DNA from 3 places in the Pectobacterium parmentieri genome. Region 2 is predicted to be linked to each of the others. Evidence: riboswitches for the same ligand, from Rfam matches in the RefSeq annotation. Region 2 holds a riboswitch; each other region holds the start of a gene.
What was found. Region 2 has a riboswitch for thiamine pyrophosphate ahead of thiB (thiamine ABC transporter substrate binding subunit). Riboswitches for the same ligand answer to the same signal wherever they lie in the genome.
Positions count from the first base shown of each region.

Region 1: another riboswitch for thiamine pyrophosphate. It lies ahead of thiM (hydroxyethylthiazole kinase); the one in region 2 lies ahead of thiB (thiamine ABC transporter substrate binding subunit).
Region 3: another riboswitch for thiamine pyrophosphate. It lies ahead of thiC (phosphomethylpyrimidine synthase ThiC); the one in region 2 lies ahead of thiB (thiamine ABC transporter substrate binding subunit).

Region 1 covers NZ_CP015749.1:2,723,980-2,730,901, reverse strand. Annotated here, with positions in the region: gene A8F97_RS12390 (hypothetical protein) at 1-350, shown strand, start outside; gene A8F97_RS12385 (hypothetical protein) at 347-1,276, shown strand; partial or broken gene A8F97_RS24910 (transposase) at 1,734-1,853, opposite strand; TPP riboswitch at 2,150-2,246, shown strand; gene thiM (hydroxyethylthiazole kinase) at 2,284-3,078, shown strand; gene thiD (bifunctional hydroxymethylpyrimidine kinase/phosphomethylpyrimidine kinase) at 3,075-3,878, shown strand; gene psiE (phosphate-starvation-inducible protein PsiE) at 4,095-4,502, shown strand; gene yegS (lipid kinase YegS) at 4,516-5,415, opposite strand; gene trhP (prephenate-dependent tRNA uridine(34) hydroxylase TrhP) at 6,045-6,922, opposite strand, start outside.
Region 2 covers NZ_CP015749.1:4,939,191-4,946,112, reverse strand. Annotated here, with positions in the region: gene A8F97_RS22505 (helix-turn-helix transcriptional regulator) at 1-190, shown strand, start outside; gene A8F97_RS24490 (hypothetical protein) at 305-523, shown strand; gene sgrT (glucose uptake inhibitor SgrT) at 455-619, opposite strand; gene sgrR (HTH-type transcriptional regulator SgrR) at 710-2,368, shown strand; gene A8F97_RS22490 (aromatic alcohol reductase) at 2,421-3,350, opposite strand; gene A8F97_RS22485 (LysR family transcriptional regulator) at 3,636-4,541, shown strand; TPP riboswitch at 4,695-4,791, shown strand; gene thiB (thiamine ABC transporter substrate binding subunit) at 4,872-5,855, shown strand; gene thiP (thiamine/thiamine pyrophosphate ABC transporter permease ThiP) at 5,831-6,922, shown strand, end outside.
Region 3 covers NZ_CP015749.1:3,805,818-3,812,739, forward strand. Annotated here, with positions in the region: gene hemE (uroporphyrinogen decarboxylase) at 1-464, opposite strand, end outside; gene nudC (NAD(+) diphosphatase) at 581-1,363, opposite strand; gene A8F97_RS17285 (Rsd/AlgQ family anti-sigma factor) at 1,472-1,933, shown strand; TPP riboswitch at 2,056-2,193, shown strand; gene thiC (phosphomethylpyrimidine synthase ThiC) at 2,307-4,247, shown strand; gene thiE (thiamine phosphate synthase) at 4,244-4,885, shown strand; gene A8F97_RS17300 (HesA/MoeB/ThiF family protein) at 4,887-5,666, shown strand; gene thiS (sulfur carrier protein ThiS) at 5,663-5,863, shown strand; gene A8F97_RS17310 (thiazole synthase) at 5,865-6,647, shown strand; gene thiH (2-iminoacetate synthase ThiH) at 6,647-6,922, shown strand, end outside.

The DNA of each region.
Region 1 (6,922 bases), 2.2 Mb from region 2:
CTCCACATTTCTGGGCAATATTTGAGGTAAAAACCACGGCGATGCATTCTAAAGATGTTCCGCCATTGGGACAATATGAAGGGGAACTGTCAGTTAAGCAGAAAAAGGGGATTGATTATGTGATAACAACAATAGAAAATGCTTTAAAAGCTAATGAAAAAAATCCTCTAGGGTTTGTTATTGGGCAAGGGATAAATGATAAGTACAAGGCCATAAAAAATACCGTTAACCCCGAAGGTTTACAGCAGGCAACCTTATGGTTTGGAAGTAAAGAGATCGTTAAAAAATCCTTTGGTATAGATATAATGAGTCACTCACAATTAATAAATAATGGAAGCATAAAGCCATGAGTCGTTATGATGATATCAGCAATTACTATTATAATGAGAATAGTGCCGAAATGGATGTAAAAAGATACCTTGATTTATTGGGTGATTCTTATGAGATATATTTGGAGGAGTTAGAGAATAATCCTCATGAGTTGTTTTTTAGAGCCAGTTTTCTTTTCAGTTATGTCTCTCTAAGACATATTTATTATTACTCTTGGCAATTGACATTCAAAAACAAAATCGACAACCAAATGTTGTGTGATTTTATCGCTTTTGAGTCAATGGGCATATTCTGTGAGTATGCGTCATATCCTGAGCATGTTGATAATTTCAAGATTCCTCTCTCTAAACAAGGTAGTGCCATACTGTCTTTTTTAGCTTGTCATAGAAATGATATTGCAGAACATTGCTACCCCTTCATTCTTGATGGGTTAAAAGCCATGACTCCGGGAAAATTGGGTGAATTAGAAGTACAAAAACTTGGAATACTAGCCGTTGAAATGTTGGCCAGTGAGAAAAAACAGACTATTGATTGGGATTCAATGGAGATACCCTTTGATAAATTTTATAGTAATTTTGTCCGAGAAGCCCTTTATTCAAAGGATGGAAAAGTATTAACGGACTGGCTCACCGCTCTTTGTGATAATCACTTGAAATGGTCTGCACGTTCAGAACTTGTAGAAAATGAGTCTCCTTTATTAGGTTATGAAATATCAGAAGATCATCAATTCCTCTGGCCATTCGAATATCAGGCCATTAAAAATTTCCGTGCCAAACATGGCTTAAGTACCCCTGACATTGATCATCCGTTACTTAAAACACCGATGGCGATCAACCATCATCCTGATTTTAACCAATGGAAAGCACCCGAATGGTTTTATCCGTTGCTTGATAAGTTAATCGCTATCAACCCGAAGATTTCATTTGTTAAGGATCTATTCAAGTAATATAGAGTTGGTAAGTGAAAGCTAAATAGCTATATGGACACCTCGCCGATGCAAGCACGGACAGTTTTTTTCTGACAAAGTCGTCACGCACATATATTCGGCTTCGTGAGCCTCGATGAACATCCGTAATCCCTGGCCTGATTATCGCAAGGGCCTGCTGTGGCCGAGTTATTTGTCAGGTTTACAGAGAATCGGTTCTACCTGCCAGTTCATCAACGCTTCGGACTTCTTATAAATCAATTGATTACTTAGCTATATAATCCGTTCTCTGGTTTACCGGAGCCCAAGCCACCCGGGCATTTTAGTTCGCCAGCGCGACTACGGCTTTATTCACGCCGCTGCGGACAATGATACCTTTCAGCCATCGCTGGAGACTGCCGCTTCGATCTTCCCGGCGGTTCATTACCCGGTAAACCACTGAGCGGGATCCATGGATAAGCAGCCCACGTAGATAACCGTCTCCACGTTTTGTTATCCCGAGAAGCCTGACTTTTCCGCCGCTATTGTGCTCCTTCGAAACCAGGACCAAATAACTGGCAAAGTATCGTCCATTATGAAAATCGGTGCCTTCATTCAATGCGACAGTCAGGATTGATGCACGTAGCGGACCGATACCCGGAATATTTTCCAGCCGGAGTGTATCCCCGTTTTGTTAACTTATCTGCTTAGCCAAATTGTATTGATTACCGGATCAATCTCGGCGTCGACCATCCCATCTCTGATCCTCAGTATGGGGTTGATTAACCAATCTAAAGGGGGATGGCGTTTTTCTCTATGTCAGCGCGGACTGTAGTTTTTCATTTTTATCGGTGGTGGAACGGGACGAACTGGCGCTTGCTTTACGGGGGTCACTTACTTATGCTGCGAAGCGTAGTAAATGACTCGGGGTGCCCTTCTTTGTGAAGGCTGAGAAATACCCGTACCACCTGATCTGGATAATGCCAGCGTAGGGAAGTCACGGTATTCCCCACCGGTTACCGCTTTCTTCCACGCCGGTTGGGAGACCTATGAACACGCAACCCACCGACTTTTCTGCCGCTCAGGCAGCAACCTCACTCACTCAATTTCGTTCTGCTTCACCGCTGGTACACTGTTTGACCAACGATGTAGTGCAATCTTTTACTGCTAATGTGTTGTTGGCGTTGAATGCTTCGCCCGCTATGGTGGTCGATCCTGATGAAGCCGCGCAGTTCAGCGTGATGGCAGATGCGTTACTGATTAATGTTGGTACGTTGGAACGCACGCGTGCCGAGGCGATGCGTGCAGCCGTAAGCAGCGCGTATCAGGCGGGTACGCCGTGGGTGCTCGATCCCGTTGCCGTAGGTGGTTTAACTTTCCGTACTGAATTTTGCCAGGAATTGCTGACGTGGAAACCGGCGGCGATTCGCGGCAATGCGTCCGAAATCATGGCGCTTGCTGGGTTGGCCGCGCAGGGGAGGGGCGTGGATAGCACCGATGATTCGCTGGTGGCTCTCCCTGCTGCGCGCGAATTGGCCCGGCAGGTGGGGACGATTGTGGCCGTGACCGGAGCAGTGGATTATGTCACGGACGGTGAGCGCGATATGGCGGTAGCCGGCGGCGATAGCATGATGACACGCGTGGTCGGTACGGGCTGCGCGCTGTCGGCGGTGGTTGCGGGATTTGCTTCTCTGGAAGGTGATCGCTTATCCCACGTGGCGGCGGCGTGCTATGTCATGGCATTAGTAGGGCAACAGGCGGCCTTGGCGTCGCAAGGTACGGGGAGTTTTATTCCCAACTTCCTTGATCGACTCTATACCTTGCGTGCGGAGGATCTGGCATGAAACGTATCAATGCGTTGACGATTGCGGGTACCGATCCGAGTGGCGGTGCGGGGATTCAGGCGGATTTAAAAGCGTTTTCAGCCCTGGGGGCTTATGGCACCTCGGTCATTACCGCGCTAGTGGCGCAGAACACACGCGGCGTGCAGTCTGTCTACCGAATTGAGCCGGATTTTGTCGCAGCGCAGTTAGATTCCGTGTTGAGCGATGTGCGTATCGACAGCGCCAAGATTGGGATGCTGGCGCAGGCCGATATTGTTGAAACGGTTGCCGAGCGTCTGCGTCATTACACGGTTCCTTTTGTGGTGCTAGACACCGTGATGCTGGCGAAAAGCGGCGATCCGCTGCTCGCGCCTGAAGCGGTGGAGTCGATCCGCCGTGAGCTGTTGCCGCTGGTTTCCTTGATTACGCCCAACCTGCCAGAAGCCGCCGCATTGCTGAATACGTCACCTGCCACCAATGAACTGGACATGCGTGAACAGGGGGAAGCACTGCTGGCGATGGGCTGTCAGGCGGTGTTAATGAAAGGTGGTCACCTCAGTGAAGCGGAAAGCCCAGACTGGCTGTTCAGCCGACAGGCCGACCCGCAGCGCTTTAGTTCGCCGCGCGTGGATACGCGTCACACGCATGGTACGGGCTGTACGTTGTCTGCCGCGCTGGCGGCGCTGCGACCGCGTCACGATAGCTGGGGAGAGACGGTTAAGGTCGCTAAGGACTATTTACAGCAGGCGCTACAGCAGGCCGACACGCTGGAGGTCGGGCACGGGATCGGCCCCGTTCATCACTTCCATCGCTGGTGGTAAATATTGCGTACCCTAAATAATTCGAGTGGCGTGAAGTCAACGCGCACGCCGCTTGAAGTATGACGGGGATAAGTAAATCGACTTGTACTTTGTGCGACATCTTTGTCAGTAATTTCAAACTAAATTAAGCGTATTTCGGCGTGACAGTACGGGTGTGTCCGGTTACTTTGCTGTGAAATCTTGGTGTTAATGTGAAATAGGATGTGGGGATAACATATGGCAGGTTCTGCTCGTAGTGCAATGGCTGCCAAGGCGCTTCAGACGATACTCAATATCGGTCTGCTGGCGCTGGCAACCATTTTGGTGATTTTTTTAGTCAAAGAAACGTTTCATTTGGCGAAGGTGCTGTTGATCTCCAGCGAGAAAGATTCCTCCTATCAGTTGATAGAAGGCATTGTGATTTATTTTCTCTATTTTGAATTTATTGCTCTAATCGTGAAGTATTTTCAGTCCGGCTATCACTTCCCACTGCGCTATTTTATCTACATCGGCATCACGGCCATCATTCGCCTGATTATTGTCGATCACAAAAGTCCATCGGATACGCTGGTGTATTCAGCGGCGATCCTGCTGCTGGTGGTGACGTTATACCTGGCAAACAGTAATCGCCTGAAGCGGGAATAATCAGAACGCGTCGTTATTCCAACAGCGAACACTGAGGCGGCAACCGACAGTAGATCGCTGCGGGAAGCACCTCGATGCGGAAACATTTGGCGGTGAGCGGCTCGCCGTCCAGATTAAACGTCATATCGTCTGGTGCGGTGATCTCCAGCCAGGGCAGGGTCGCGGAGATCATGTTCTGGTTTTCGCTGCCGGTAAACCAGGCCTGAAGCATATTGGGCAACAGCTCTTTTGCTGACAGTACGCTCAGTTCCAGCAGTCCATCGTTGATCAGCGCCTCCGGACAAAGCTGCTGTCCGCCGCCTGCCTGACTGCCATTTCCCACTGCGATAACCAATGTATCGCCCGACCAGTGAAAATCCGGCCCGCGAATCTCACAGCGCTCGGCTTGCAGCATATCCATACGAAAGAGCGCGTGCAGCACGTAAGAGGCACTCCCCAGTGCGGCCTTCATCTTGGCGGGGGTTTCCGTCGTAATGCGCGTAGCAAATCCGCCCGTTGCCATGTTGATGAAGTAGTGACTGTCATTGACTTTGGCGATATCAATCGCGGTAGCGCGGCCTTTGATCGCCAACGTCATCGCATTGTGCATTTCCATCGGAATCTGACAACTGGTGGCAAAATCGTTGGCCGTGCCCAGTGGCACAATTCCCAGACACGGACGAACCGCTTCCGGTTGCATGGCTAGTGCTGTGGCGACTTCATTGACGGTGCCATCGCCTCCGGCGGCGATCACATTATCCGCGCTGAGTTGAATCGCCTCTTCCACGTAGCGCTTCGCATCACCGTATTCCCAGGTGACGCGGATATGCAGCGTATAGCCGTCTTTGCGTAGCTCACCGATGGCCTCGCGAAGCTCTTCATTACCCGCACTTTTCCCATTCAAAATCAGCAGTGTGATTGGATTTTTTTCCATGTCGTCTTTCTCTGGCTGCGATGTTGTTAATACGAAACGTTGCAGTTAATCATAGTCACTAAATTGGTAGGCAGATATCAGAAGAGTCGGTGAATATACCCGTCATACTTCAAGTTGCATGTGCGTTGACAGCGCTTAAATACTCGGCCCGTCGTGGGCCTTGCCCTAAAGGGCCGCTGCAAGCAGCGTTCAAATCTGCTCCCGGCAGATTTGTCACCCGAATCACTTACCTGAGTAAGCTCATCGGGATGCCTTCTCTTGCCGCCTGCCTGAAACTCGAATTATTTAGGGTATATGTGCGGTGGGGAAATACGTGGGCGGGAGAAAAAGAAAAGCCAGCTCAAGGGAGATTGAGCTGGCCAAGGAGGTGGTTCCTAGTAGTATCACTACGCTTATTTTTCGTTCTATGTTTTCTCAGCGACGCAATACTAACCACAAGACCGGCGAATTGATGTGATCTGTTTCTAATATTCGTTAAAAAACCCCTGAGCTTTGTAACGATACCTTCAGGCTGTGAGTGTACTTATTTGTTACGGGGAAAGGGCGTTAGTGGGGGGACATACCGTAAGAAAGCATTGCCCTGTGAAGGGCAATGCTGGATGTGCGAGCCATCCTGCGGGATTACTGGTTTATTCGATGTTAGGATTACGCGTGGTCGTGCCCGGCAGATTACGTAGCAGTAGCGCATAATCCAGCGAGACATCATCTGGCACCGGCAGATAAACGATATGGCCGTTACCCGGTGCAACCTCGGTCGGCTGGCCTTTGGTATTTTGCATGGCTTCGATGGTGAACTGAATATTGCCGTTTGGCGTCATCATTTCCACGCTGTCGCCGCAGGAGAATTTGTTCTTCACTTCGACTTCCGCCAGCCCGTCGCGGCGCACGCCGGTGAATTCGCCGACAAACTGCTGACGATCGGAAACAGAATAGCCGTAGTCGTAGTTCTGGTAATCTTCATGCACGTGACGACGCAGGAAGCCTTCGGTATAGCCACGATGCGCCAGACCTTCCAGCGTTTCCAGCAATGTTGAGTCGAACGGCTTGCCCGCGACGGCATCGTCGATGGCGCGGCGATATACCTGTGCGGTTCGAGCGCAATAATAGAATGACTTGGTGCGACCTTCGATTTTCAGCGAATGAACCTGCATCTGCGTCAGGCGTTCAACGTGCTGGATCGCACGCAGGTCGCGGGAGTTCATGATGTAGGTGCCGTGCTCGTCTTCAAATGCGCTCATGTACTCGCCGGGGCGCATGTTTTCTTCCAGCATAAAGACTTTATCGGTCGGTTCGCCTATGCCCAGTGCGGGCTCAACATTTTTCACCGCGATAGGTTCGTGCTGATGAACGATGTTCCCAACCTCGTCCTCTTTGCCTTCCTGAACCTTATATTCCCAGCGGCAGGCGTTGGTGCAGGTGCCTTGATTCGGGTCGCGCTTGTTGATGTAACCGGACAGCAGGCAGCGGCCGGAGTAGGCCATGCATAGCGCACCGTGCACGAAAATCT
Region 2 (6,922 bases):
GGTTGGGATCAGTGACATCGCAGCCTTATCCACGCTGTCGCGCCAGGCTATTGCGCTTCTCAAAGATGGAAAACGGGGCGCAGGCAATTTTCCCTCTCCGGTTCAACGCTTACGCGGTACATCACCGCTATGGGAGTGGAGTGATGTCACCGACTGGCTAGCTAAACAAAAAAAATACCACAGGAATTAGCCGACAACGCGCGGGGGCTTGCCTCGATTAATCTGGCCTTGCAGATACGCAATGCACACCAGCAGGACGAATTGGCGCGTTATTATGCATTGCTCAGCGAGGGTAAACCATTACGTGAACACTGCCGCTGATCTCTCCCTGCCACAAACCATCAGCGAAAAACCAAAAGGCGATAAGCAGGTCAGCACCATAAAAAAAACCAGCGAGAAAACCCGCTGGTTGGTGAAACGTCACCATTACTCAGAATACATTTTCTCGTACCACCTAGAGCCAATGACGGTATTCATCGTCGGACATTTCGTTCAGGTGCCACTGCGTCGCCTGCTGCAATAATGCAACGCGCTGTTGGGTAGACATCCATCGCAACCACTTCGCTTTACAGGTCGATAAGTAGGTTCGATAGAACTGGGACAAACGGGAAATTGCCATAAGCCACCTCCTCTCTTTCCTTGTTAGAAAGTATCGACGTAATATAGGGAAAGATAAATTGATGACTTTAGTGCAGGGAGTTCCTCTTTTATGTCTTCCCCTCGATTGCAACAACAGTTCATCCGCCTGTGGCAACACTTTCAGGGACAAACCACAGACACCACGCTGCAAGAGCTGACGGGGGTGCTGAACTGCTCACGCCGCCATATCCGTTCATTGCTGAATGCGATGCAGCAAGCAGGCTGGCTCATCTGGCAGGCAGAAGCGGGAAGAGGAAAACGCTCGCAGCTCTCCTTTGTGTATACCGGATTAGCCCTACAGCAACAGCGTGCCGAAGATTTGCTAGAACAGGATCGCATTGAGCAACTGGTGCAGTTGGTCGGTGACAAAGAAGCGGTGCGCCAGATGCTATTGGCTCACCTTGGGCGGAGTTTCCGACAAGGGAAGCATATTCTGCGCATCCTCTATTACCGCCCGTTGCGCAATTTATTGCCCAGTTCAGCACTGCGGCGTTCGGAAATGCATATTGCGCGACAAATCTTTAGTGGATTAACCAACATAAATGAGGAAAATGGGGAACTAAAGCCCGATCTGGCTCATCATTGGCAAGGCCTATCTCCCCTGCACTGGCGCTTTTATCTGCGTCCGGCCATCCGTTTCCATCACGGTCGTGAACTCACGATGGATGACATCACCACATCGTTATCACGCCTCGCGCCGCTTCCGCTCTTCTCCCATATTGAAGCAGTGACCTCACCGATGCCGTTTGTGATTGATATCCACTTACACAGCCCAGATAAGTGGTTGCCGTGGCTGTTAGCCAGCGTACACGCCATGATTTTGCCGCAGGAGTGGCAAACGCTGCCGAATTTCGCCCAACACCCGATTGGCACTGGCCCTTACGCCGTGGTGCGCAATAACAGCAGCCAATTGAAGATCCGCGCTTTCGATGACTATTTTGGCTATCGGGCGCTGATTGATGAGGTCAACATCTGGGTCTTGCCGGACGAGCCAGAAGAAATGCCAGTGTCTGTCCAATTTCAGTCTGATGATTCTCACCATGAGCAGTTGGAAAGTCGAATGGAGGAAGGTGGTTATTTCCTGTTATTCGACAAACGCTCGCCTCTGAATCAGCGTCCAGAAGCTCTGCAATGGCTCAGGCAGATATTTAACCCTATTTCGCTGCTCAGCCACGCCAATACCAGCAACCAGCGCGACTGGTCGCCCGCCTATAGCCTGTTGCCACGCTGGCATCATCATCGTCCCGATACGCCACAGTCCATTCCAGATGGGCTAACCGATGTTACGCTCACGTTTTATCAGGAACACCCAGAGTACCGGATATTAAGCGAGATTATGCGCACGCTGCTGGCGCAACAGGGTGTCACCCTGCGTGTTCAAACCATCAGCTACGAAGACTGGTATCAGGGCAATGCTGAAAGTGATATCTGGTTTGGTAGCCTGAATTGCTATCTGCCGCTCGAATTCTCTCTGTTCGCCATGCTTTATGAGCTGCCACTGGTGCAACATTGCCTGAATGACGATCTAGCGACAGACGCACAACAGTGGCGTAATCACACGCTCCCGATGGCGGAATGGAGTGAAAAACTCATCAAAAGTGGGCAACTGCATCCGTTATTGCATCACTGGCTGCAACTTCAAGGGCAGCGCAGCATGCGAGGCGTCCGGATGAATATGCTAGGCTGGTTTGATTTTAAATCCGCCTGGTTCGCGCCGCCGGAACGCTGAGAACCTTTGAAAATAGGTGCGGGGCACGTTGAATCGCTCCGCACCTTTCTGCCTATTTTTGCAACTGCATTCGTAAGAAATGCTCGACGTCGACCGTCTCGTAACCATTACGTTCATTGAACGTGCCTGATTTGTCCCACCACATGCCCTCACCCAAAGCAAATGCGGCCCGATAGCGCGTCATTGCGTCATCTGGAGCCACCTTCAGATCCCTGCGCAATTTGTCCAGAGTCCATAGTGTCTTCTCAAAGATTTTCCCCGTGACACGCTCAACGACATCGGCAAGTTGCCCGTATGAAATCGTATCACCTGCCACGTAGACCACCTCATTAACCCATCGTGGTTCGGCCAGCAAGATTTCCGTCGTGAGCCAGCCAATGTCTTCGGGGATCGTCACAGTCACTTTCGTATCCCAACTTCCCAGACCATGAAGGATCCCACTTTCCAGATCCACCACATCGAAGGCGGGTTCAAACAGGAAACTCGTGAACATGCCGGTCGAAACAATCACCCATTCGGTACGCAGTTGGCTACGTAGCAACTGTCTCACGTCGTACTGTTCATCAAAAACTGGATGGCCGCTTTTTCGCCCCACAACGTCATAGTCAACGCCAAATTGCCAAGGGAAATAGCGCGTGACGTTGGCAGCCAACACCGCTCTGGTTATTTTCATTTGAGTGCCCGGCCCTGCCACGAACCCCGAACAGTTCAATACCGTCTTATAATGCTTGAAAAGCTCCGTCAGAGCGTATTCATCAGAGGCCAGGTCGAACCCGATAACGTCAACCCCTAATGCACGGAGTTCGGTCAGTGTTGCCATACCCTGATCCGACGGACCGTTAACGGTGTCCGGCGAAACGAGTACCGTGACCGACAACGGCAAGGCTCGCGCACGCGGTGCGAGAGCACGCAATACCGCCATACCGAGCTGCCCTGCGCCAAGCACAAGAATATCTTTCAACGCTGTTCCGCTGTCATTCATGTCTTAATTCCTTCAAAATTTCAAATTATCGCCATCATAAGGAGTCGAGTGCGTTCCCGATGAATTCAGTGTGCTAACATGCCCTGGCCTATTCATACCTGTAACTTTCAGGAAATCCAGAGATCGGGGATTATGTTATACAAAAATGCACGCATGATAAGATTCGCTCAGACCACTTCATAATTTGAAAGAATCGAATAATAAAACACGCTAGCCGCTGTCACGGCAGATACGCTGTCTACACGGTCAGCAACGTTTCATCGCAAAATGGGGAGACATCATCGTATGGATCGGTTTCAGGCCATGGAAACATTCATTCGTGTGGTCGATGCGGGTAGTTTCAAAAAAGCGGCGGAAACCCTGCATGTTCTGCCATCCACCGTCACCCGCAGCATTAAAGAACTCGAATCACATCTCGGCGCTCGGTTACTTAACCGAACGACGCGAGCACTCAGTATTACGGATGTTGGCCTGCGCTATTACGACAGTTGCAAAGCGATCTTACGGGATGTGCACGCGGCGGAAAGCGTAACGGCACAGCAAAAGGAGGAACTACAGGGAACGATCAGAATCGGAGCGACACCTTCTCTGGTCAAAAATTTCCTTATCCCGGCACTGCCCGACTTCTGTGAACGTCATCCTGGAATAAGGCTAGACTTCCACCTGGGTGATGCCACCGTGGATATTGTCCAGCAGGGTATCGATTGTGTCATCAGAACCGGAGAACCACCATTATCACGACTGGTCGCACGACACCTCGGGGCGTTCCATTGGACTATCTGCGCTTCCCCACGCTATCTTGAACAACATGGATACCCCACAACGTTAGACTCGCTCAAAGATCATGTCGCAGTGGGCTATACCCACAGCCGGGCAGGTCGTTCAGTTAGCTGGGGGTTTCACGATGAAGCTCACACCGTAGCAATTCCGCTAGCAGGACAGATCAGCGTAAATGACACCGATGCCTATCTCGCCGCTGGCGTAGCGGGTCTGGGTCTACTACGCATTGCCAGCTATATGGTGCGCCAGCAACTCTCTGATGGACATCTTGTCCGGCTGCTTCCTGATCTCGAAGCACCGCTTGAACCTATTTTCATCCTCTACCCGCAAAGCCGCCACCTCTCGCCGGTTATCCGCGCTTTTATCGACTGGTGTACCGCGCTAATCGCGCAGGAGGCCATGAAATGGTAAATGCCAACAAATAGAACACAAAAGCCTTCACGTTAAGCGAAATTGTGCACCTACTACGGCCACACCACCGCGTCTGAATGGGCATACAAGCCTGGTTTGCGCAGCCGGAACGCTGAGAACCTTTCGCTGCCCGGCTTAACCCTTTACAATGAGGCGTTCTCAACGGGGTGCGGAAAATTTTTCGCTGAGAAGATACCCGTCGAACCTGATCCGGTTAATACCGGCGAAGGGATTTGAGAGTGTGGCTTATTGCTGCCTCGAAGTCCTTTGCCACCCTATGATTCTCAGGAGTGCAAAGTGTTAAATCAATTATTACACCGTTCAGCCATCGTGCTGAAAACCAGCCTGCCTTGTCTGTTACTGCTCTCAGCATCCGCTTTCGCCAAGCCCGCGCTTACCGTTTATACCTATGATTCATTCGCTTCAGAGTGGGGTCCAGGACCTGTCATCAAGACCGCGTTTGAAAAAGAGTGCGAGTGCGAGCTGAATTTCGTCGCGCTGGAGGATGGCGCATCGCTGCTGAACCGTCTGCGTATGGAAGGAAAAAACAGCAAAGCGGATATCATTCTGGGGCTGGACAACAACCTGTTGCAGGCTGCGGAGCAAACCGGCCTATTTACACCACACGGTCAGGACACCAGCACTGTTACGGTGCCAGGGGGGTGGAGCAATAAAACGTTCGTTCCTTACGACTATGGCTATTTCGCGTTTGTATATAACAAAAACACGCTGAAGAACCCGCCGAAAAGCCTGCATGAACTGCTGGACAGCAACGCACCGTGGAAAGTGATCTATCAGGACCCGCGCACCAGCACGCCGGGACTAGGTCTGCTACTGTGGATGCAGAAAGTGTACGGCGACGACGCGCCGCAAGCCTGGCAGAAGCTGGCGAAAAAAACCGTTACCGTGACCAAAGGCTGGAGCGAAGCCTACGGCCTGTTCCTTAAAGGGGAAGCGGATCTGGTGCTAAGCTATACCACATCACCGGCCTACCACATCATCGAAGAGAAGAAAGACAACTACGCAGCGGCCACTTTCAGCGAAGGACACTATCTGCAAATCGAAATCGCCGGGCAGTTGGCTTCCAGCAAAAATCCCGAGCTGGCAAAACGCTTTATGAAGTTCATCCTGAGCCCGACTTTCCAGCAGGCTATCCCTACTACCAACTGGATGTATCCGGCGGTGAAAACTGAACTGCCTGCGGGCTTCGCGACGCTTGCCGTACCTGAGAAAGCGATGCAGTTCAGCGCACAAGAAGTCGCCGACCAAAGGACGCAGTGGATTCAGGCATGGCAACGCGCCGTCAGCCACTGATCGGCGGACGTCTGTGGCCAGGGCTACTGGCCACCACGCTGTTAATTTCCGTTGCCGTACTGGCTTTTGGCGCACTGTGGATACAGGCGCCAGAAAGCCAGTGGCGCACGCTATGGCATGACAGCTATCTCTGGCATGTCATTCGGTTTACCTTCTGGCAGGCTTTTCTCTCCGCGCTATTTTCTACCGTTCCCGCGATCTTCCTCGCCAGAGCGCTGTACCGACGGCGCTTCCCCGGCCATCGCTGGCTGCTTCGCCTGTGCGCGATGACGCTGGTGCTGCCCGTGCTGGTGGCCGTTTTTGGCCTACTCAGCGTGTATGGCCGACAAGGCTGGCTGGCCTCTGCATTGGGCTGGTTTGACCTGAAATACACCTTTTCGCCTTACGGACTGCAGGGCATTCTGCTGGCACACGTCTTCTTCAATCTGCCGCTGGCAACTCGGCTGCTGTTGCAGTCACTGGAAGGTATTGCCACCGAGCAACGTCAGTTAGCCGCCAATTTGGGCATGAATAGCTGGCAACATTTCCGTCTGTTGGAATGGCCTAATCTACGCAGGCAGATTTTACCAACCGGTGCGCTGATTTTTATGCTCTGCTTTGCCAGCTTTGCCACGGTTCTGTCACTGGGCGGTGGCCCGCAGGCAACTACGATTGAGCTGGCGATTTATCAGGCATTGAGCTTTGATTACGATCCTGCACGCGCGGCGCTACTGGCATTAATTCAGATGGTTTGCTGTCTTGGTTTAGTGCTGCTGAGCCAGCGGCTGGGACGTATTCTGCCTATCGGCAGCACACAGCAGCTTGCATGGCGTAACCCGCAGGATAGCGCCTTGAGCCGCCTCACCGACGGCCTGCTGATCGGCGCACTATTGCTGCTGGTCATTCCCCCTTTGCTGGCCGTGGTCGTTGATGGCGTGAACCGCTCACTGGTTTCCGTGCTGCAACAGCCCGTGCTCTGGCAAACGCTGTTTACCTCACTGCGCATTGCCTTAGGTGCAGGATTACTGTGTCTGGTATTAACCATGATGCTGCTCTGGAGCAGTCGCGAGCTTAAGTTACGCCAGAAG
Region 3 (6,922 bases), 1.1 Mb from region 2:
ATATAGGTCGCCAGCGTCCACGGACTGCCCGAGAAGCCGATAAGCGGCACTTCACCAGCAAGGTTTTTGCGGATCGTCCGCACTGCGTTCATCACATAACCGAGTTCCTGTTCTGGATCGGGAACAGGCAGTTTAACGACATCAGCATGAGAGGTGATGGGAGAGTGAAAGCGCGGACCTTCCCCCGCTTCAAAGTAGAGCCCTAAGCCCATGGCATCAGGGATAGTGAGAATGTCGGAAAACAGGATCGCCGCATCCAGCGCATAACGCCGTAAAGGTTGTAGCGTGACTTCACATGCCAACTCTGCATTTTTGCACAGTGACATAAAATCACCCGCCTGCGCACGCGTTGCCTTATATTCCGGTAGATAACGCCCCGCCTGACGCATCATCCACACAGGGGTGACATCAACAGGTTGGCGCAATAACGCCCGCAAATAGCGATCGTTTTTCAGGTCGGTCATGTTCTCTTCCTTTCAGCCTCACGGCGGTTCTACACCAGATAGATGTGATGAAGCGGATGCGTTATAAAACGAACGTGTTATGAAACCAATACATTAATGGCGCAAATAGTACCACGTCAGCCTTCGTTCTCGTGATAAGCGCGGCACAACACCACGGTATCCTCGATAAGTCGACGGGCCACGGTGCCCAGCGGAGGCAACTGTGGGAGTTGGTCATAGCGGAACCAACCCGCGTCACGCAGCTCTTTCGGATCGTGCTTGATTTCTCCCCCCGCATAATCCGCCACAAACGCCATCATCAGTGAATGAGGGAATGGCCAAGGCTGCGAACTTACATAACGCAGGTTTTTTATCTGAATTTGGCTCTCTTCCATCACCTCACGCACGACCGTCTGTTCTAGCGTTTCGCCCACTTCTACAAATCCAGCCAGCACGGTGTACATGTTTCCGCGATGCCGATTGTGCTGCGCCAGCAAAATCTCCTTGCCACGGCGAATCGCGACAATGATGCAGGGGGCGATCTGCGGATAATAACGTTCTTTGCAGTGGCCGCATAAGCACGCCAACTCCGTTTTGCTCTGCACCATTTCATGGCCACAGTAACCGCAAAAACGATGGGAGCGATAGAATTCAGCCAACTGCACGCCTCGCCCCGCCAGTTGGAATAAGCCCACGTCTTGATCGAGCAATTGGCGAACGGACGCCATACCCGTATCCCGCCCCTGGCACACCAGCCAGGCAGGCTGCCCTTGCCATTCGCCAATCTGGCGAGCCACTTTCCCTTGCAACGACCACTCTATAGCCGTTCCGCGTGGCAATTCCCCTTGGGGAAGCCAAATTTGTATCGCATCGCTAACTATCCACCAGCCGGTTTCATCACCTTTTAGCGTCTGTTCCATATCTTTTTATTGCTCCATTGCCACTTCACTGGCATTTTACATTCAGAGTGATTACATAAGTTTTATAACTGGGATTTCAGTTATTTCTTACCGTTCACGGAGTCAACAATGCTAAACCAGCTACAAAGTCTGACTGAATACGTTGGTGGCAATAATGCGTTAATCGACCAATGGCTACAAGCGCGTAAGCAGCTTCTGGTGGCTTACTATCATCTGGTTGGCATCAAGCCGAACAAGGAAGCGCTTTCTCTTTTGGATGAAGAAGCATTGGATCATTTTTGCCAGAATCTGGTGGACTATCTTTCTACCGGCCACTTTCATTTATACGAAAAGATGCTGCATGAAGCAGCGACCCACAGCGAACAAGTATTAGCGCTTTCCACACAACTCGACCTCGCCCTGCAAAACAATACACAGCAAATCATGACGTTTTACGATAGCCATCTGGCAGCCGCTATCGATGATGATAACTGTCTTGAATTCCAGCAGGCACTTTCCAGCGTCGGCGAAGCATTAGAAGAGCGTTTTACGTTAGAAGACAACATGATTACGCAGGTTTACGATAACTAGTCGTCATTTGTCGTTATTTAAGAACATCATCACACGCTGTACAGGCAAAAGCGGCACGCTTTGACATCCGCGTTTTGCCGTCATACAGTGTAGGGGTTTTATTGACCCGTCTAACAGACGGGCAAATCTTGTCGGAGTGCCTAGCGTGCTTGTGTTTCGTTTTTACGGAACCTATAAGTGCACAGGCTGAGACCGTTAATTCGGGATCCGCGGAACCTGATCGGGTTAATACCTGCGAAGGGAACAAGAGTAATGCACTTCATTAAGCTCACGGCTGCGTATTTCTATATACCTGCTCTGATGCTCAATATCATTATTACTCCCTCCGGCTCCAGACAAGCAATCTTCCCTTTACGTCTTACAGGAACTTGCTATGTCTACAGAACCAGTGCTGTCCAAATCAGGCCGCCGTGAGCAACGCGCCGCCGCCCAACAGTTTATTGAAACCTTACAGGGAACCGCCTTTCCCAATTCCCAACGCATTTACCTTGCAGGCTCGCGCGACGACATCGCCGTACCGATGCGTGAAATTCAGCTCAGCCCGACGCTACTCGGCGGCGGCAAAGACAATCCCCAATACGAACCTAATGAGCCGATCCCGGTTTACGATACGTCAGGGCCGTATGGCGATCCCGCAGCCCAACCCGATGTCCGCGTTGGGTTAGCGAAGCTACGCGCCAACTGGATTGCAGAGCGTCACGACACCGAAGCGTTATCCGGCGTTAGCTCCGATTTTACCCAGCAACGTCTGGCAGATGCGGGTCTGGATCATCTGCGCTTCGAGCATTTGCCACGGCCTTTACGTGCCAAAGCGGGCAAACGCGTCACCCAGCTTCACTATGCACGGCAGGGGATAATTACCCCGGAAATGGAATTTATCGCCATTCGCGAAAATATGGGACGCGAACGCATTCGCGGTGAAGTGCTGCGCCAGCAGCATCCTGGGCAAAGTTTCGGTGCCCTCCTGCCGGAAAACATCACGCCGGAGTTTGTCCGTCAGGAAGTGGCCGCCGGGCGCGCCATTATTCCTTCAAACATCAACCACCCCGAGTCGGAGCCGATGATTATCGGGCGCAATTTTCTGGTGAAGGTGAACGCCAATATCGGTAATTCCGCGGTGACATCCTCCATCGAAGAAGAGGTGGAAAAGCTGGTCTGGTCTACCCGCTGGGGTGCGGATACAGTGATGGACCTCTCAACTGGCCGCTATATTCACGAAACCCGCGAGTGGATCCTGCGCAACAGCCCGGTGCCCATTGGGACGGTGCCGATCTATCAGGCACTGGAAAAAGTGAATGGCATGGCAGAAAACCTGAACTGGGAAATGTTCCGCGATACGCTGCTGGAGCAGGCTGAGCAAGGAGTGGACTATTTCACTATCCACGCGGGCGTACTGCTGCGCTACGTACCGCTGACGGCCAAACGCCTGACTGGCATCGTCTCACGCGGGGGTTCCATCATGGCGAAGTGGTGTCTGTCGCATCACAAAGAGAGCTTCCTGTACGAACACTTCCGTGAAATTTGTGAAATCTGCGCCGCTTATGACGTCGCGCTGTCGCTGGGTGACGGGTTACGCCCAGGCTCCATTCAGGATGCCAACGACGAAGCTCAGTTCGCCGAGCTGCATACGCTGGGAGAGCTAACCAAAATCGCCTGGGAATACGACGTACAGGTGATGATCGAAGGCCCCGGCCACGTTCCGATGCAGATGATCCGCCGCAACATGACCGAAGAGTTGGAGCACTGCCACGAAGCACCATTCTATACGCTCGGCCCGCTGACCACCGATATCGCACCGGGTTACGATCACTTTACCTCTGGTATCGGTGCCGCCATGATCGGCTGGTTCGGCTGTGCAATGCTCTGCTACGTGACGCCGAAAGAGCATCTCGGTTTGCCGAACAAAGAAGATGTCAAACAGGGACTGATTACCTACAAGATCGCCGCCCACGCCGCCGACTTGGCGAAAGGTCATCCCGGGGCGCAAATCCGTGATAACGCTATGTCGAAAGCCCGCTTCGAATTCCGCTGGGAAGATCAGTTTAATCTGGCGCTCGATCCCCAAACGGCACGGGCCTACCACGATGAAACGCTGCCGCAGGAATCTGGCAAAGTCGCCCATTTCTGTTCCATGTGCGGCCCTAAATTCTGCTCGATGAAAATCTCACAGGAAGTACGCGATTACGCCGCGAAACAGGAAGCGGAAGCCAAACCGATTGAAGTCGGAATGGCACAGATGTCACAGGAATTCCGCTCTCGCGGCAGCGAGCTTTATCACAGCGCCACCAGCCTGCCAGCCGAGGAAAACCAATGACGGATTTAATGCCTTTTGCCCCGACGGCACAACGGCTGGGGCTCTATCCCGTTGTCGATAGCGTGGAGTGGGTCGAACGTCTGCTTGGTGTCGGGGTTAAAACGATCCAGCTAAGAATCAAAGATCGGTCAGATGAACAAGCCGAAGCCGATGTGATCCAAGCGATCGCCTTGGGTCGGCGTTATCAGGCGCAGCTCTTCATTAATGACTATTGGAAATTGGCCGTAAAACATCAGGCGTACGGCGTACATCTGGGCCAGGAAGATCTGGATACCGCCGATCTGGCTGCGATTAAACAAGCAGGCCTGCGCTTAGGCGTCTCCACACACGACGATCGTGAACTGGCACGTGCGGTGGCGATAAATCCGTCCTACATCGCACTGGGGCATATTTTCCCCACGCAAACCAAAGACATGCCTTCCGCACCGCAAGGGTTAGCCGAACTGACCCGACACATCTCCGATCTACAAGACCGTTTTCCCACCGTGGCGATTGGCGGTATCAGCATCGACAAAGTGCCTGCTGTGCTGGCGACGGGCGTCGGCAGCATTGCCGTCGTCAGCGCCATTACGCAGGCAGCAGACTGGCGGCAAGCAACCGCGACGCTGCTCAGGATAGTTGAAGGACGGGAGGCATGACATGGTAACGAATCCCCATCCAACGCCTGCGGGACTGAGCGATAGCGAGTTCATGCGCTACAGCCGCCAACTGATGCTGGAAGATATTGGCCCGGAAGGTCAGGAGAAACTCAAAGCCGCCCGCGTTCTGCTGGTAGGGCTCGGTGGACTGGGTTCCCCCGCGTCGCTCTATCTGGCCGCAGCAGGGGTCGGCACGCTGCTACTTGCTGACGATGACTCGCTGCATATCAGCAACCTGCAACGCCAGATTCTGTATCGCACCAGCGACACTGACAAGCCCAAAGCGGTGTTGGCACAGCGTCAGCTACAGGCATTAAATCCGTACTCAGAAGCAATAGCACTCACCGAAAGGCTAAGCGGTGACGCGTTACACCACGCCGTCAGCCGCGTCGATCTGGTACTGGATTGCAGCGACAACATGACAACCCGTCATGCGGTTAACGCCGCCTGCGTAGGTGCCGGCAAACCGTTGATCAGCGGTAGCGCCGTCGGTTTCAGCGGCCAGCTTGCAGTCTTCATGCCGCCTTATCAGTCTGGCTGCTACGCCTGCCTGTATCCGGATACCGCCGAACCGCAGCGCAACTGTCGTACTGCGGGCGTGCTTGGCCCAATAGTCGGCGTGATTGGCACACTTCAGGCGTTGGAGGCAATCAAACTGCTGGCGGGGATGCCGTCCGCGCTGGACGGAAAGCTGAGAATGTTCAATGGCAAACAGCAGAGCTGGAACACACTCCAACTGACGCGTTCACCTCATTGCCCGGTATGCGGGGGCGTAGCATGAAAATCACGCTGAATGATGAGCCCTTTGAATGTCCAGAGGCTATTACGGTTGAGACGCTGCTGAACCAGATAAATCGATTTCAGCCCGGTACGGCGTTAGCCATCAACCAGACCATTATCCCGCGCGCCACCTGGTCACTGCATCAGGTACAAAACGGTGATGATATTTTGCTTTTTCAGGCAATCGCGGGAGGATGACATGCTGCACATTGCCGATACAATATTAACGTCACGACTGCTAACCGGCACCGGCAAATTCGCTACGCCAGAACTGATGCTGGCGGCACTTAAGGCTTCCGGCTCACAGTTAGTGACTATGGCGATGAAGCGCGTTGATCTGAATGGTGGAAACGATGCTATTCTCGCCCCGCTACGCCAGCTTGGTATTAAACTGCTGCCGAATACGTCAGGTGCCAAAACCGCAGACGAAGCTATTTTTGCGGCCCGACTGGCGCGTGAAGCATTGGGTACCCGCTGGCTGAAGCTGGAAATTCACCCCGATGTGAAATACCTGTTGCCCGATCCCATCGAAACGCTAAAGGCCGCTGAACAACTGGTAAAAGAGGGCTTCACGGTACTGCCCTATTGCAGTGCCGACCCGGTGTTGTGCAAACGGCTGGAAGAAGTCGGCTGCGCAGCGGTGATGCCACTCGGTGCACCAATTGGCTCCAATCAGGGGCTACAAACGCGTGATTTTCTCCGCATCATCATCGAACAAGCGCGCATTCCGGTGATTGTCGACGCGGGCATTGGTGCCCCAAGCCATGCGGCCGACGCGTTGGAAATGGGAGCCGATGCCGTGCTGGTCAATACAGCAATTGCCGTTGCTCGCGACCCTGTAGCGATGGCGCACGCATTCCGGCTGGCCGTCGATGCCGGTGGGCTTGCTCGCCAGGCTGGGCTGGGAAATAAGCAATCTGTCGCCAGCGCCACCAGCCCACTCACCGGTTTTCTAAATCGACAAATGGAAGGAGCGGAGTGATGAGCGTCGATTTTCAAACCGTCTGGGAACAGCTCGACTGGGATGACCTGACGCTGTGCATCAACAGTAAAACAGCCCATGATGTTGAACTGGCGCTTACTGCACCACACCTGACGCGCGACGACTTCATGGCGCTCATTTCACCGGCCGCAAGCGCCTATCTGGAACCGCTAGCCCAGCGGGCACAGCAACTCACCCGCCAGCGTTTTGGTAATACGGTGAGCTTCTATGTTCCGCTATATCTGTCCAACTTGTGCTCCAACGACTGCACCTAC